Regions from separate parts of the Lysinibacillus sp. RU7 genome, predicted to be linked through region 2. Evidence: riboswitches for the same ligand, from Rfam matches in the RefSeq annotation. Region 2 holds a riboswitch; each other region holds the start of a gene.

The links. A riboswitch is a leader RNA that binds a small molecule or an ion and turns the genes downstream of it on or off. The one in region 2 is predicted to bind cobalamin.
Region 1: another riboswitch for cobalamin. It lies ahead of AC3II9_RS05250 (class I SAM-dependent methyltransferase); the one in region 2 lies ahead of AC3II9_RS01035 (energy-coupling factor ABC transporter permease).
Region 3: another riboswitch for cobalamin. It lies ahead of AC3II9_RS02575 (ABC transporter substrate-binding protein); the one in region 2 lies ahead of AC3II9_RS01035 (energy-coupling factor ABC transporter permease).

Annotation. Positions count from the first base shown of each region.
Region 1 is NZ_JBYQFK010000005.1:69,814-73,096, forward strand. Features, by position in the region: gene AC3II9_RS05245 (CbiX/SirB N-terminal domain-containing protein) at 1-963, opposite strand, end outside; gene AC3II9_RS05250 (class I SAM-dependent methyltransferase) at 960-1,796, opposite strand; cobalamin riboswitch at 2,004-2,182, opposite strand; gene AC3II9_RS05255 (cobyric acid synthase) at 2,175-3,283, opposite strand, start outside.
Region 2 is NZ_JBYQFK010000001.1:209,636-212,918, forward strand. Features, by position in the region: gene cbiQ (cobalt ECF transporter T component CbiQ) at 1-469, opposite strand, end outside; gene AC3II9_RS01030 (energy-coupling factor ABC transporter substrate-binding protein) at 473-757, opposite strand; gene AC3II9_RS01035 (energy-coupling factor ABC transporter permease) at 759-1,502, opposite strand; cobalamin riboswitch at 1,629-1,807, opposite strand; gene AC3II9_RS01040 (FBP domain-containing protein) at 1,999-2,610, shown strand; gene AC3II9_RS01045 (nuclease-related domain-containing protein) at 2,680-3,283, shown strand, end outside.
Region 3 is NZ_JBYQFK010000002.1:212,039-215,321, reverse strand. Features, by position in the region: gene argS (arginine--tRNA ligase) at 1-1,045, shown strand, start outside; cobalamin riboswitch at 1,289-1,472, shown strand; gene AC3II9_RS02575 (ABC transporter substrate-binding protein) at 1,657-2,610, shown strand; gene AC3II9_RS02570 (FecCD family ABC transporter permease) at 2,603-3,283, shown strand, end outside.

The sequences.
Region 1 (3,283 bases), on a different contig from region 2:
AATGATTTTTTTCGCTCCAAACTTCACACAGCGCTCGATGCCCTCGTCAACTGTTGGCGTTGCGACACCCATAAACGCACTTTCTACCCAAGGAACGTCAAGCTTTTCCCAAAGTAAACGTGAAATTTTATAGAAATCCCCGTTCGCTTCTTCATCGCTTCCACCACGTCCTACCAATAAGATGGCTGTATCTTCATGTTTTTGATATGGGTCAAAGCCAATTTCTTTTAACCGTTCCAATAAAATTTCAAAAATTCCCGCATGAATCCCAATCGTTTGCCCGTACGTGAAGGTGATGCCTGGGAATTGTTCTCTTGCATGCTCAATCTCTGCTGGGATGTGCATTTTAGAATGTCCCGCATGGAGTAGCATGATGGGAATCACATGAATCTCCTCTGCGCCCTTTTCAACACAAAGCTCGATCCCGTCTTCAATATTCGGTGAAGCGAATTCTAAAAAGCATGTTTCTACTAAAATAGCAGGGTCGATTAAGTAGGTTGTACGTTCTATAAACTCACGCACTTCATCATTTCCAGCTTCTACTCTGCTGCCATGTCCAACAAATAATATCGCTTTTTTTGTCGCACTGGATTTTTCTTTTCGTTTTAATACTTTCGTTTTCGATATACCTTTTGTAAAAGTTGGCGTTGCTTGTGCTAAACCATCTTGCGTCATATTGTAAATCATGTGCTGATCTTCCACTTGACCTGTTACAATATCTCGTCCTACTTGCTCATCTTGTACGCTATACCATTTTCCTTCTGGATAGGAAATAACGACGCATTTATCCTTACAACGGCCGTTACAGCGTGTACGTGATGTATGGATCATTTCATCTAGATTGTTTTTTGTAATTTCATCTCGGATCGCAAGTGTCACTTCTTCAGCACCTGCGCCCATACACGTACTACCGTTACAAATTAATAAATGACGTTGCATTCCTTGTAAGTTCCATGTTGTCATGTTGTCAGCTCCTTTTTTGGCTCCCACGAAATGACCGCGGCATAAAATGTATGACGATAATGTACTCCGTCTGCATCCTGCTCAATAAACGGCGCTAATGACTCGAGTACATGCTCCGCTGAAAAGTCCGTGTCGATAATTTTTTTACTTTGTGCAGCAACTAGCGCTTCCATTGTCGGATAATGATACGTACGCTCCAGTTGAATCATTTCGCAATCAGCATAAATTTCAAGCTGATATAGCATATTTAAAATTTCAATATAGTCGCGGCGTGGGTATTTAATGGAGTAGCCGTATTTTTCATCTAATATTTTGTAATGCGGTTGAATCGGCCCTGTTGTCAGCCCGATAATTGCTCGTTTTTTTGCTAATGCATTCATTTTCTTTAGCGTGTCGAGCATCTGATACATGCGGTAAAAACAGTTCACGCCTAACACGACATCATGTTGCTCTAGCGCTACTTCTTCCCATTTCCCCTGCATAAATGACACATGGTTAGCCTCTTCAAAGTATTGTGCTAAATAAGAAAGCACACTTTTAGAACCGTCCACACATGTTAATTTGGCTACATCCTCCGCTAGTGGAAATGTATAATTTCCCCATCCAGGACCAATTTCAATCACAGAATCTTCCTGTCCAATATACTTTTTCATCACCTTATAAATCGGTACGGCATGGGCTTCGGTTTGCTTGTATGATTTTTTTTGCATCGACTGTGCCCAAAAGGCTTCCTCTAGCGAATCATCTACCATTCGCTCTGGCATATTACCATGCCAATCAAGCATCCCTTCCTGCCATAGCTTTTCAAAATCAATTGCTAATGGTCCTTTCAACTTATTCCCTCCTCTAATAAAAAAGAGAGGCCAGAAATTACTTTCGGGCCCCCCCTTCACTTCTTGATCACTACCTACTAAGAATTATTGCCCCTACGATGGTTACCACCATCCTCGTCGTAAAGGTAGCGTCTCAAATGTTTTCAGACGCCACCTTGAAAGCAAGCACTATCATATGTAGTACAATGCTTCCCATAATCCCGTGGGTACATTTCGTGTTCGTTTGGCAGGTCTCCTGACTTCACATCCTCACAAGACAAATCCCTTCCCGCATACGCAGTGGTGACGATTTGTTGCTCCGTTTTACAGTGGCGGGTACCGTGGTGAATTTGCATCACACTTCCCTATTAAGTAGTTCTCACTACACCAAACAACATGCTATGTAATTAATGTATATAAAAGCTCCATATTCAGGTGGCGACGCACGTGCACATCAAGCATTTCATAGGCTTGTTCGCGACGCTCTGCTTCGGATTGCACCGCTGTATCAATTGTTGCTAATCCTTTTTCAAGACGAATTCGATTAAAATAATTTCTTGTGAACTGTCGGTTATGGAAAATTCCATGCAAATACGTACCAATCATACGATCATCGTCACTTCTTACGCCATCTGTTCGACCGTCATGTAATTGTACAAAAGGTTTGACTAAATCGTTTGCTCGTGTACGCCCTAAATGAATTTCATAGCCTGTTACCTGTTCACCAGTAGACAGTTGGCCAGATACTTGAACCGTTTGTTTTTCTGCTACAAAAATCGTTTCTAACGGTACTAACCCTAGTGTTTTAGTCCGACCACCACTTGCTTCAATCGCTTCCTCATCAATTAATGTTTCCCCAAGCATTTGATAGCCACCACAAATGCCAAATATATACGTGCCCTTTTGTGCGTGTTGCTGAATCGCCTGTGCCAGTCCCGTTTTTTCCAGCCATTCATAATCTTCTACCGTATTTTTTGTCCCCGGTAAAATAATAACTGTTGGATTTTTCAGCTCTGCTACAGATTTGATAAAGCGTACACCTACTTGTGGCTCATCCATTAATGGATCGAGATCGGTAAAGTTCGAAATGCGCGGGAAACAAATAACCGCAACATCGATTGGAAACTCCTCAGCTTGTGGTTTTTTTAGTCGCAAGCTTGATAACGCCATCGAATCCTCTGCCTCGATTTGCACATCGATATGTGGAATTACACCAAGCACTGGAATATTCGTATATTCCTCTAACCACGTAATCCCGCTATCAAGTAGCTCCTTCATCCCTCGGAATTTATTAATAATAATGCCTTTTACACGCGCTCGCTCCGCCTCATCTAACAGCATCAACGTACCAACGATCGAAGCAAAAACACCACCTCGTTCAATATCTGCGACTAAAATAACGGCTGCATCTGTTTCATGTGCCATGCGCATATTCGCAATATCTCTTGCCTTTAAGTTAATTTCTGCGGGACTACCTGCGCCTTCAAGTACAAGCACATCATATTGTT
Region 2 (3,283 bases):
CTATTAAAATCGCTGGCACGTGGAGCCTTTGTAGCAACTGGCTTAACTCGTAAACGGGCGTTGTGAGAATTAAAAAATATAAACTTGTAATGGCACCGGATGCGGTAAATAAAATCGTAATGGCACGTTTTACATCAGATTCCAATATAAAAATGTTCCAGTTGCCAGAAGAATGGTACCAAATCACATCAACTGGCATAGCAGGCGCAGTAGAAAATGATAGGACAATCGCTATGACACCTGTCACACTAAAACCGAGTGGTGCGATGAGTAATTTACTATAAACACTAACAGGAATACGTGCCATGCCTACAATCAGAACACTCATTACCGCAATTGTCCAGCAAGCAATGGCAATATCCCTCGTCATTGTCACAATCAATAATGCCCCAACGGCTAATAACGCTTTTTGTGCTGCGGGTACATGAGAAAGTCGGTTAATATAGGCGTATTGGTCAATCGCTATCATGGATTAGTCGTTTTTTGAAGGATTCGCACGGCCGCGCATAAACCCAACAAAGTAGCCGATAATCGCAGCTCCGATTGCTGCTTGTAATACGAATAATAAGCTTTCAATTTCTCCACTTGGTGGCTCCCAAATTGCATTAAACCAAGGCTCATAATCTGTTGCAATTTCTGTAATTGCTTCTTCTGCTTCCCCGTCAGCCCCACCAAATTCAGCATCTTGTAGGAAAATAATCGGGAAAATCGCTAATGCAACGACAATCGCTAATAATAATAGATTTTTCTTTAGCATCTTAATTCTCCTTCGGTTGTAAAATACGTAAGCTTGTTAATTCACGCACATTGTATTTTTGTAAGAAATTCATGACAATCACTGTCAGTAAGCCTTCACTAATCGCTAAAGGAACTTGAGTTAAAGCAAAAATACCGCCAAATTTTTGGAAAGAAGCGACGAAGCCACCAACCTCAGCAGGGAAAGCTAATGCTAATTGAATCGATGTCATCACATATGTACCAAGATCGCCTAGCGTTGCTGCTAAAAATACGGCAATGGAGAAAGACAGACCAAGCTTTGTCGCGCCCTTGTAAACACCGTAAGCAATAAATGGTCCAACGATCGCCATTGAAAAAATATTAGCGCCAAGTGTTGTAAGTCCACCATGTGCAAGTAGTAGTGATTGGAATAATAAAACGATTGTCCCCATGACACTCATCACTAGTGGTCCAAATAAAATAGAACCAAGTCCTACCCCTGTTGGATGTGAACAGCTTCCTGTAACAGATGGAATTTTTAATGCCGATAAAACGAAAGTAAATGCCCCAGATAAAGCAAGTAGCATTTTACTATCTGGATGTTCTTTGACAACTTTTTGAATCGAACGTAAACCAAGAATTAAGAAAGGTAAGCTGATAGCGAACCAGAAAATCGCCCAAGCAATCGGTAAATACCCCTCCATAATATGCATGGCATATGCTTGTTTCGGAATAAATAGTAGAACGATGCCGAAATAAAGCAATTTAGTCAATCGATTGTTCATGTTTCATTCTCCTTTTGTTATTTTATGACGAAAAAGTGCATAAAAAAATACACTTTCTAGGAGAAAAGTGCACGATGAAAAAAGCAAACAAGCGTTGCTTCTATTCGTACCTATCCTCGTAGGTTGAATGGCGTTTAATTTTTGGCAGGTCTCCTGGCTTATCATCAACGCTCCTCACACCTTCCCGTTTAAAAACAGTGGCTGTGTTGTGAGTCACTCCGAAATTACAGTTGCGGGACAGCATCGGCCTTTCACCGATTTCCCTTTTAAGCTAAATCTATAGCACCAAAAATCATTCAGTTGTCGTCATTGAAAAATAGTCTAACAGTTTTGAAAACTTTTTTCTAGTTCTTTTTTGGTTACTAAGAGAAATATGTACTAGAATTATATATTCTGAAATAGGAAAAGCTATTGAAAGAAATATTTGAATACAAGCTAACTATTATTTTCCCCTAATCCTCCAAACGTAGTAAAATGGTGGGACGGAGGGATAAACATGAACGTATTTCAAATGCATTTAGTTGAAAAGCAAACAATGAAATTATTAAATAGCATCGCAACAACAAAGGATGAAAGCGTATTAAATGCTGTACGTGGTATAATCGATACGACATTAACAGAAGCGGATGTACCGCGCTTTATTATCGATGATGTGTTGCTAGTAAAGGAGCGCCAACAGCTTGAGCCATTTATGACGTTTGTTAAATTAAACGTAAAGCCATTTCCTGACGTCTCTGAGCAAGTAGTGAAGCGTCTATGGAAAAAAGATAAAAAAGTGAAAGCGCCAAAAGTAACAGATCCACTTGTAACGTTTGTTTCATGGGATGATACAACAACACGTTCCCGTTATTTCGTGTATGAACAAGAAGGTAAATTAGTAGGGGTGAAAGGCGTCCTTGCTATGGAAAAAACACAAGGCATTTGTGCCCTTTGTCAGCAACATAAGGATGTATCCCTTTTTACCACAAAGGAAAAGGGCGATGTTGAGGGAACGTATAAAACCTATAGTCAGTATATTTGTGCCGATGCAATTAGCTGTGAACGAAATATTGATTCAGCAGAAAAATTGCACAGCTTTATGGAAACAGTAAGACCAAAAATGCGCTAAATTTTTATTTTGGATGAAAGTAGTGATCCCTGTTTTATTTTGTGCTACGCTCGCCATGAGGTGGTTGTCTTGATTTTAATTGAACGGGATGAATCATTTAAAATAAGTACATTACAAGCAGGCGTTCGGCGTGGCTTAATCGAGCTTCGTGATTCACTATATCGAGCAGAATTGGGTCTAGTAGGGGAGCTGTATGTGGACCGAATGTGGCATGATTTTCAACTGAAGGAGCCGTATTATTTACTCCATAATTATTGCATTAGTCAGCATCAAATCGATACTGTATTTATTTGCAGTCGATTTATATTAATTGTAGAGATTAAAAACATCAGTGGACGTATTACGTTTGAAGAAGAGAAATCGCAGTTTTTACGTGAACGGGAAGATGGCACGATAGAAAGTTTTCGAAATCCGATTGATCAAGTAAAGCGCCATGTACGCTATATAGAGAGTATAATCGATGCTCGTTTGCCTATTTTTTATGCGGTTATATTTGCTCATCCGCGGACAATTATCGGTCGTATACCTCTTGGTGAGCCTGTGTTTAAACTGAGTGGATTGGAAACGTTTGTCCGAAAATTGTTAGCACAGTGTCCTGAAAAGTTGAATCCAGTTCATCTCGAACAGTTTGCACTATGGCTTGCAAGGAAGCATCAAGTTCGTAATGAAACGG
Region 3 (3,283 bases), on a different contig from region 2:
TGAAATTGCAGGTCAGTTAAAAGAAGAGTTTGGTGCAGACATTTTAGAAAAATCAGATGAAGAGCGTTTCAAATTTTTCCGTGAGCATGGACTGCGCCTAGAGTTAGCGAAATTGCAAAAAGACTTAGCGAATTTCCGTGTTGAATTTGATGTATGGTATTCAGAAACATCTTTATACAACAATGGCAAAATCGATGTAGCATTAGATAAATTAAAAGCAAATGGTCACGTATTTGAAGAGGAAGGTGCCACTTGGTTCCGTTCGACAACATTTGGTGACGACAAAGACCGTGTATTAATCAAAAACGATGGCTCTTACACATACTTAACGCCGGATATCGCCTACCACGAAGATAAATTACAACGTGGTTTCGATAAGCTGATTAATATTTGGGGCGCTGATCACCACGGATATATTCCGCGTATGAAAGCAGCAATCGAGGCGCTTGGCTATAATCGCGGGACATTAGAAGTAGAAATTATCCAAATGGTACAGTTATACAAAAACGGCGAGAAATTTAAAATGTCGAAGCGTACAGGTAATGCGGTCACAATGCGTGAATTAGTAGAAGAAGTAGGCTTAGATGCCGTTCGTTACTTCTTCGTGAAAACAGCAGGCGACTCGCATATGGATTTCGACCTAGATTTAGCGGTATCACAATCAAATGAAAACCCAGTGTACTATGCACAATATGCACATGCACGTATTGCATCAATTTTACGTGCAGCAGGTGAGCAAGGCTATGCAGCTTCACTTGATAACCTTGGCCTACTAACAGCAGAAAAAGAAGAAGAGGTACTGAAAAAAGTAGGAGCATTCCCGCAAGTCGTGGCAGATGCAGCGAAACACCGCACACCACACCGTATTGCTAACTACATTCAAGACCTAGCGGCAACGTTCCACAGCTTCTATAATGCTGAAAAAGTGATTAACCAAGACAATAAAGAGTTAACAGAAGCACGTTTAGCGTTAATCACAGCCGTTAAAACAACATTAGCGAACTCTCTACGTTTAATCGGCGTATCAGCTCCTGAAAAGATGTAATCAATAATAAGCGAACGCAATCTTTCATCGTTCTGTAGCGAAAGGCATAGCCGACAGCTACAAACGCTCTAAAACTAATTGGCGTAAGTGCACCTGAAAAAATGTAATCATCGTAAGCCATCCTTTATGGGTGGCTTTCATTAATTTCTACGACGTATTTGGGGATTGTATAAGCAACACTAGAGTTTTCAGAAAATTATTCTTTTCAAAACGGAGATTTCAGCTATAATAGAAATGTTAGACAATTTGATAAGTAGTAAAGGTTCTTTGCCGTGTGCAAAGATAATAGGGAAGTCGGTGTAAGTCCGACGCGGTCCCGCCACTGTAACTGCTAGCTTGCTTATAAAAAACCACTGATTCATTCGGGAAGGGATAAGCCAGCGTTCGATGCATAAGCCAGGAGACCTGCCTTTATGAACACCAAGATAACCTACGAGGATAGGAAGGTGGCTTTTAAGTATAGATGTTATACGTAATGTTAGCCTTTTCCAAAGTCTCTCGTACTAGAGAGGCTTTTTTTATTTACAAATTTATCTATCTTTACAAACGTGCCACCATCTTAGGTTAATTGGATGAAAGGGATATCTTTCGGATAATAGGAGGAACAACAAATGAAGAAGTTTTGGCAGTTAGCCGCATCAGCAACACTTGCATTAACTATGCTTGTAGCATGTGGAACAGAAAAGGAAACAGAAACACAACAAAAGGAAGGTGCTGTCGTTGTAGAAGAAAATAATGAGACAGTCTTTCCAGTAACAGCTGTAGATGCACTTGGTAATGAAATTACATTAGAAGAAGCACCAGATCGTATCGTGTCGTTAACACCATCCAATACAGAGATTTTATTTGGTCTTGGCCTTGATGAAGAAATTGTTGGTGTGAATGACAATGATAATTATCCCGCGCAAGTAGAGGATAAGACACGTGTAGGTGGTATTGAATATAATGTCGAAACAATTGTTTCATTACAGCCGGATATTGTCTTTGCACATGAATCGAGCATGTTTTCACTTGAAAGTGCGATTGCACAATTAGAGGCATCAGGTATTACTGTATTCGTTGTTGACAATGCAGAAACCTTTGAAGAAACATATGACACGATTGAAGTGGTAGGCACATTAACAGGAAAAGAGGATGAGGCGGAAGAAGTCATCTCATCTATTAAAACAAAACTAGCAGATATTGAAGCGAAATTAGAAGGAGTTGAACCAAAAACAGCCTTTATGGTTGTTGGAGGAGCACCTAATATTTATGTTGTTGGGCAAAATACATTTATGAATGAAATGCTGAAGTTTATTCATGTTGAAAACGCCGTAAAAGAAGAGGGCTGGCCAATGTATAGCCCTGAACAATTCCTTGCAGCAAATCCAGATTCCATCATTTTCACTTATGAGGGGGATGATGAAACAATTAAAAATACCCCAGCCTTTGCGAACATGACAGCGGTAAAAAATAATGCATTAACAGTCGTAGATGGCAATACAACAAGTCGTCAAGGTCCACGTATTGCAGATGGTGTTGAATCGATCGCAAAAGCAATTTATCCAGAGGTCTTTAATGACTAAAAAATACATAGCGGCTTATGTACTTTCTATCGCTATTTTACTAGTGAGTATATGGTGTGGGATATCGATTGGTTCGGTATCTGTTCCACTTTCTACATTGTGGGATGTGGAAGCCAATCCAACCGCTTATAGTATTTTATGGCATATTCGAATGCCGCGCGTCATACTAGCTGCATTAGTCGGCGCCTCACTGGCAATTGCCGGTGCGGCGTTTCAAGGCTTGCTCAAAAATCCGCTTGCTGATCCATATACACTTGGGATTTCATCTGGTGCATCAGTAGGTGCTGTTTTTACATTGTTCTTTAGTGTCTCCATTCCGGTATTTGGCCTGTTTACATTGCCTGTTTTTAGTATGGCAGGCGCTTTAGTGACACTTTTAATTGTTCTAGGCTTTGCACGAGTAGTAGACCGAACAATGAAAATGGAGACATTAATTTTAACAGGGATTATATTTAGTTCGTTTTTAGGCTCCTGTATTTCGCTCATGATTGCACTTACGGGCGAAGAGCTTCGTTCGATTATGGGTTGGCTGTTAGGGAGTGTGTCCATGCGCGGCTGGCCATATGTCAAAATGATTTTACCGTTTGTCATCATAGGCACCATTATTCTTTGGTTTAATCGCCGCGAGTTAAATGCGATGATTTATGGCGAAGAACGGGCGAAATATTTAGGG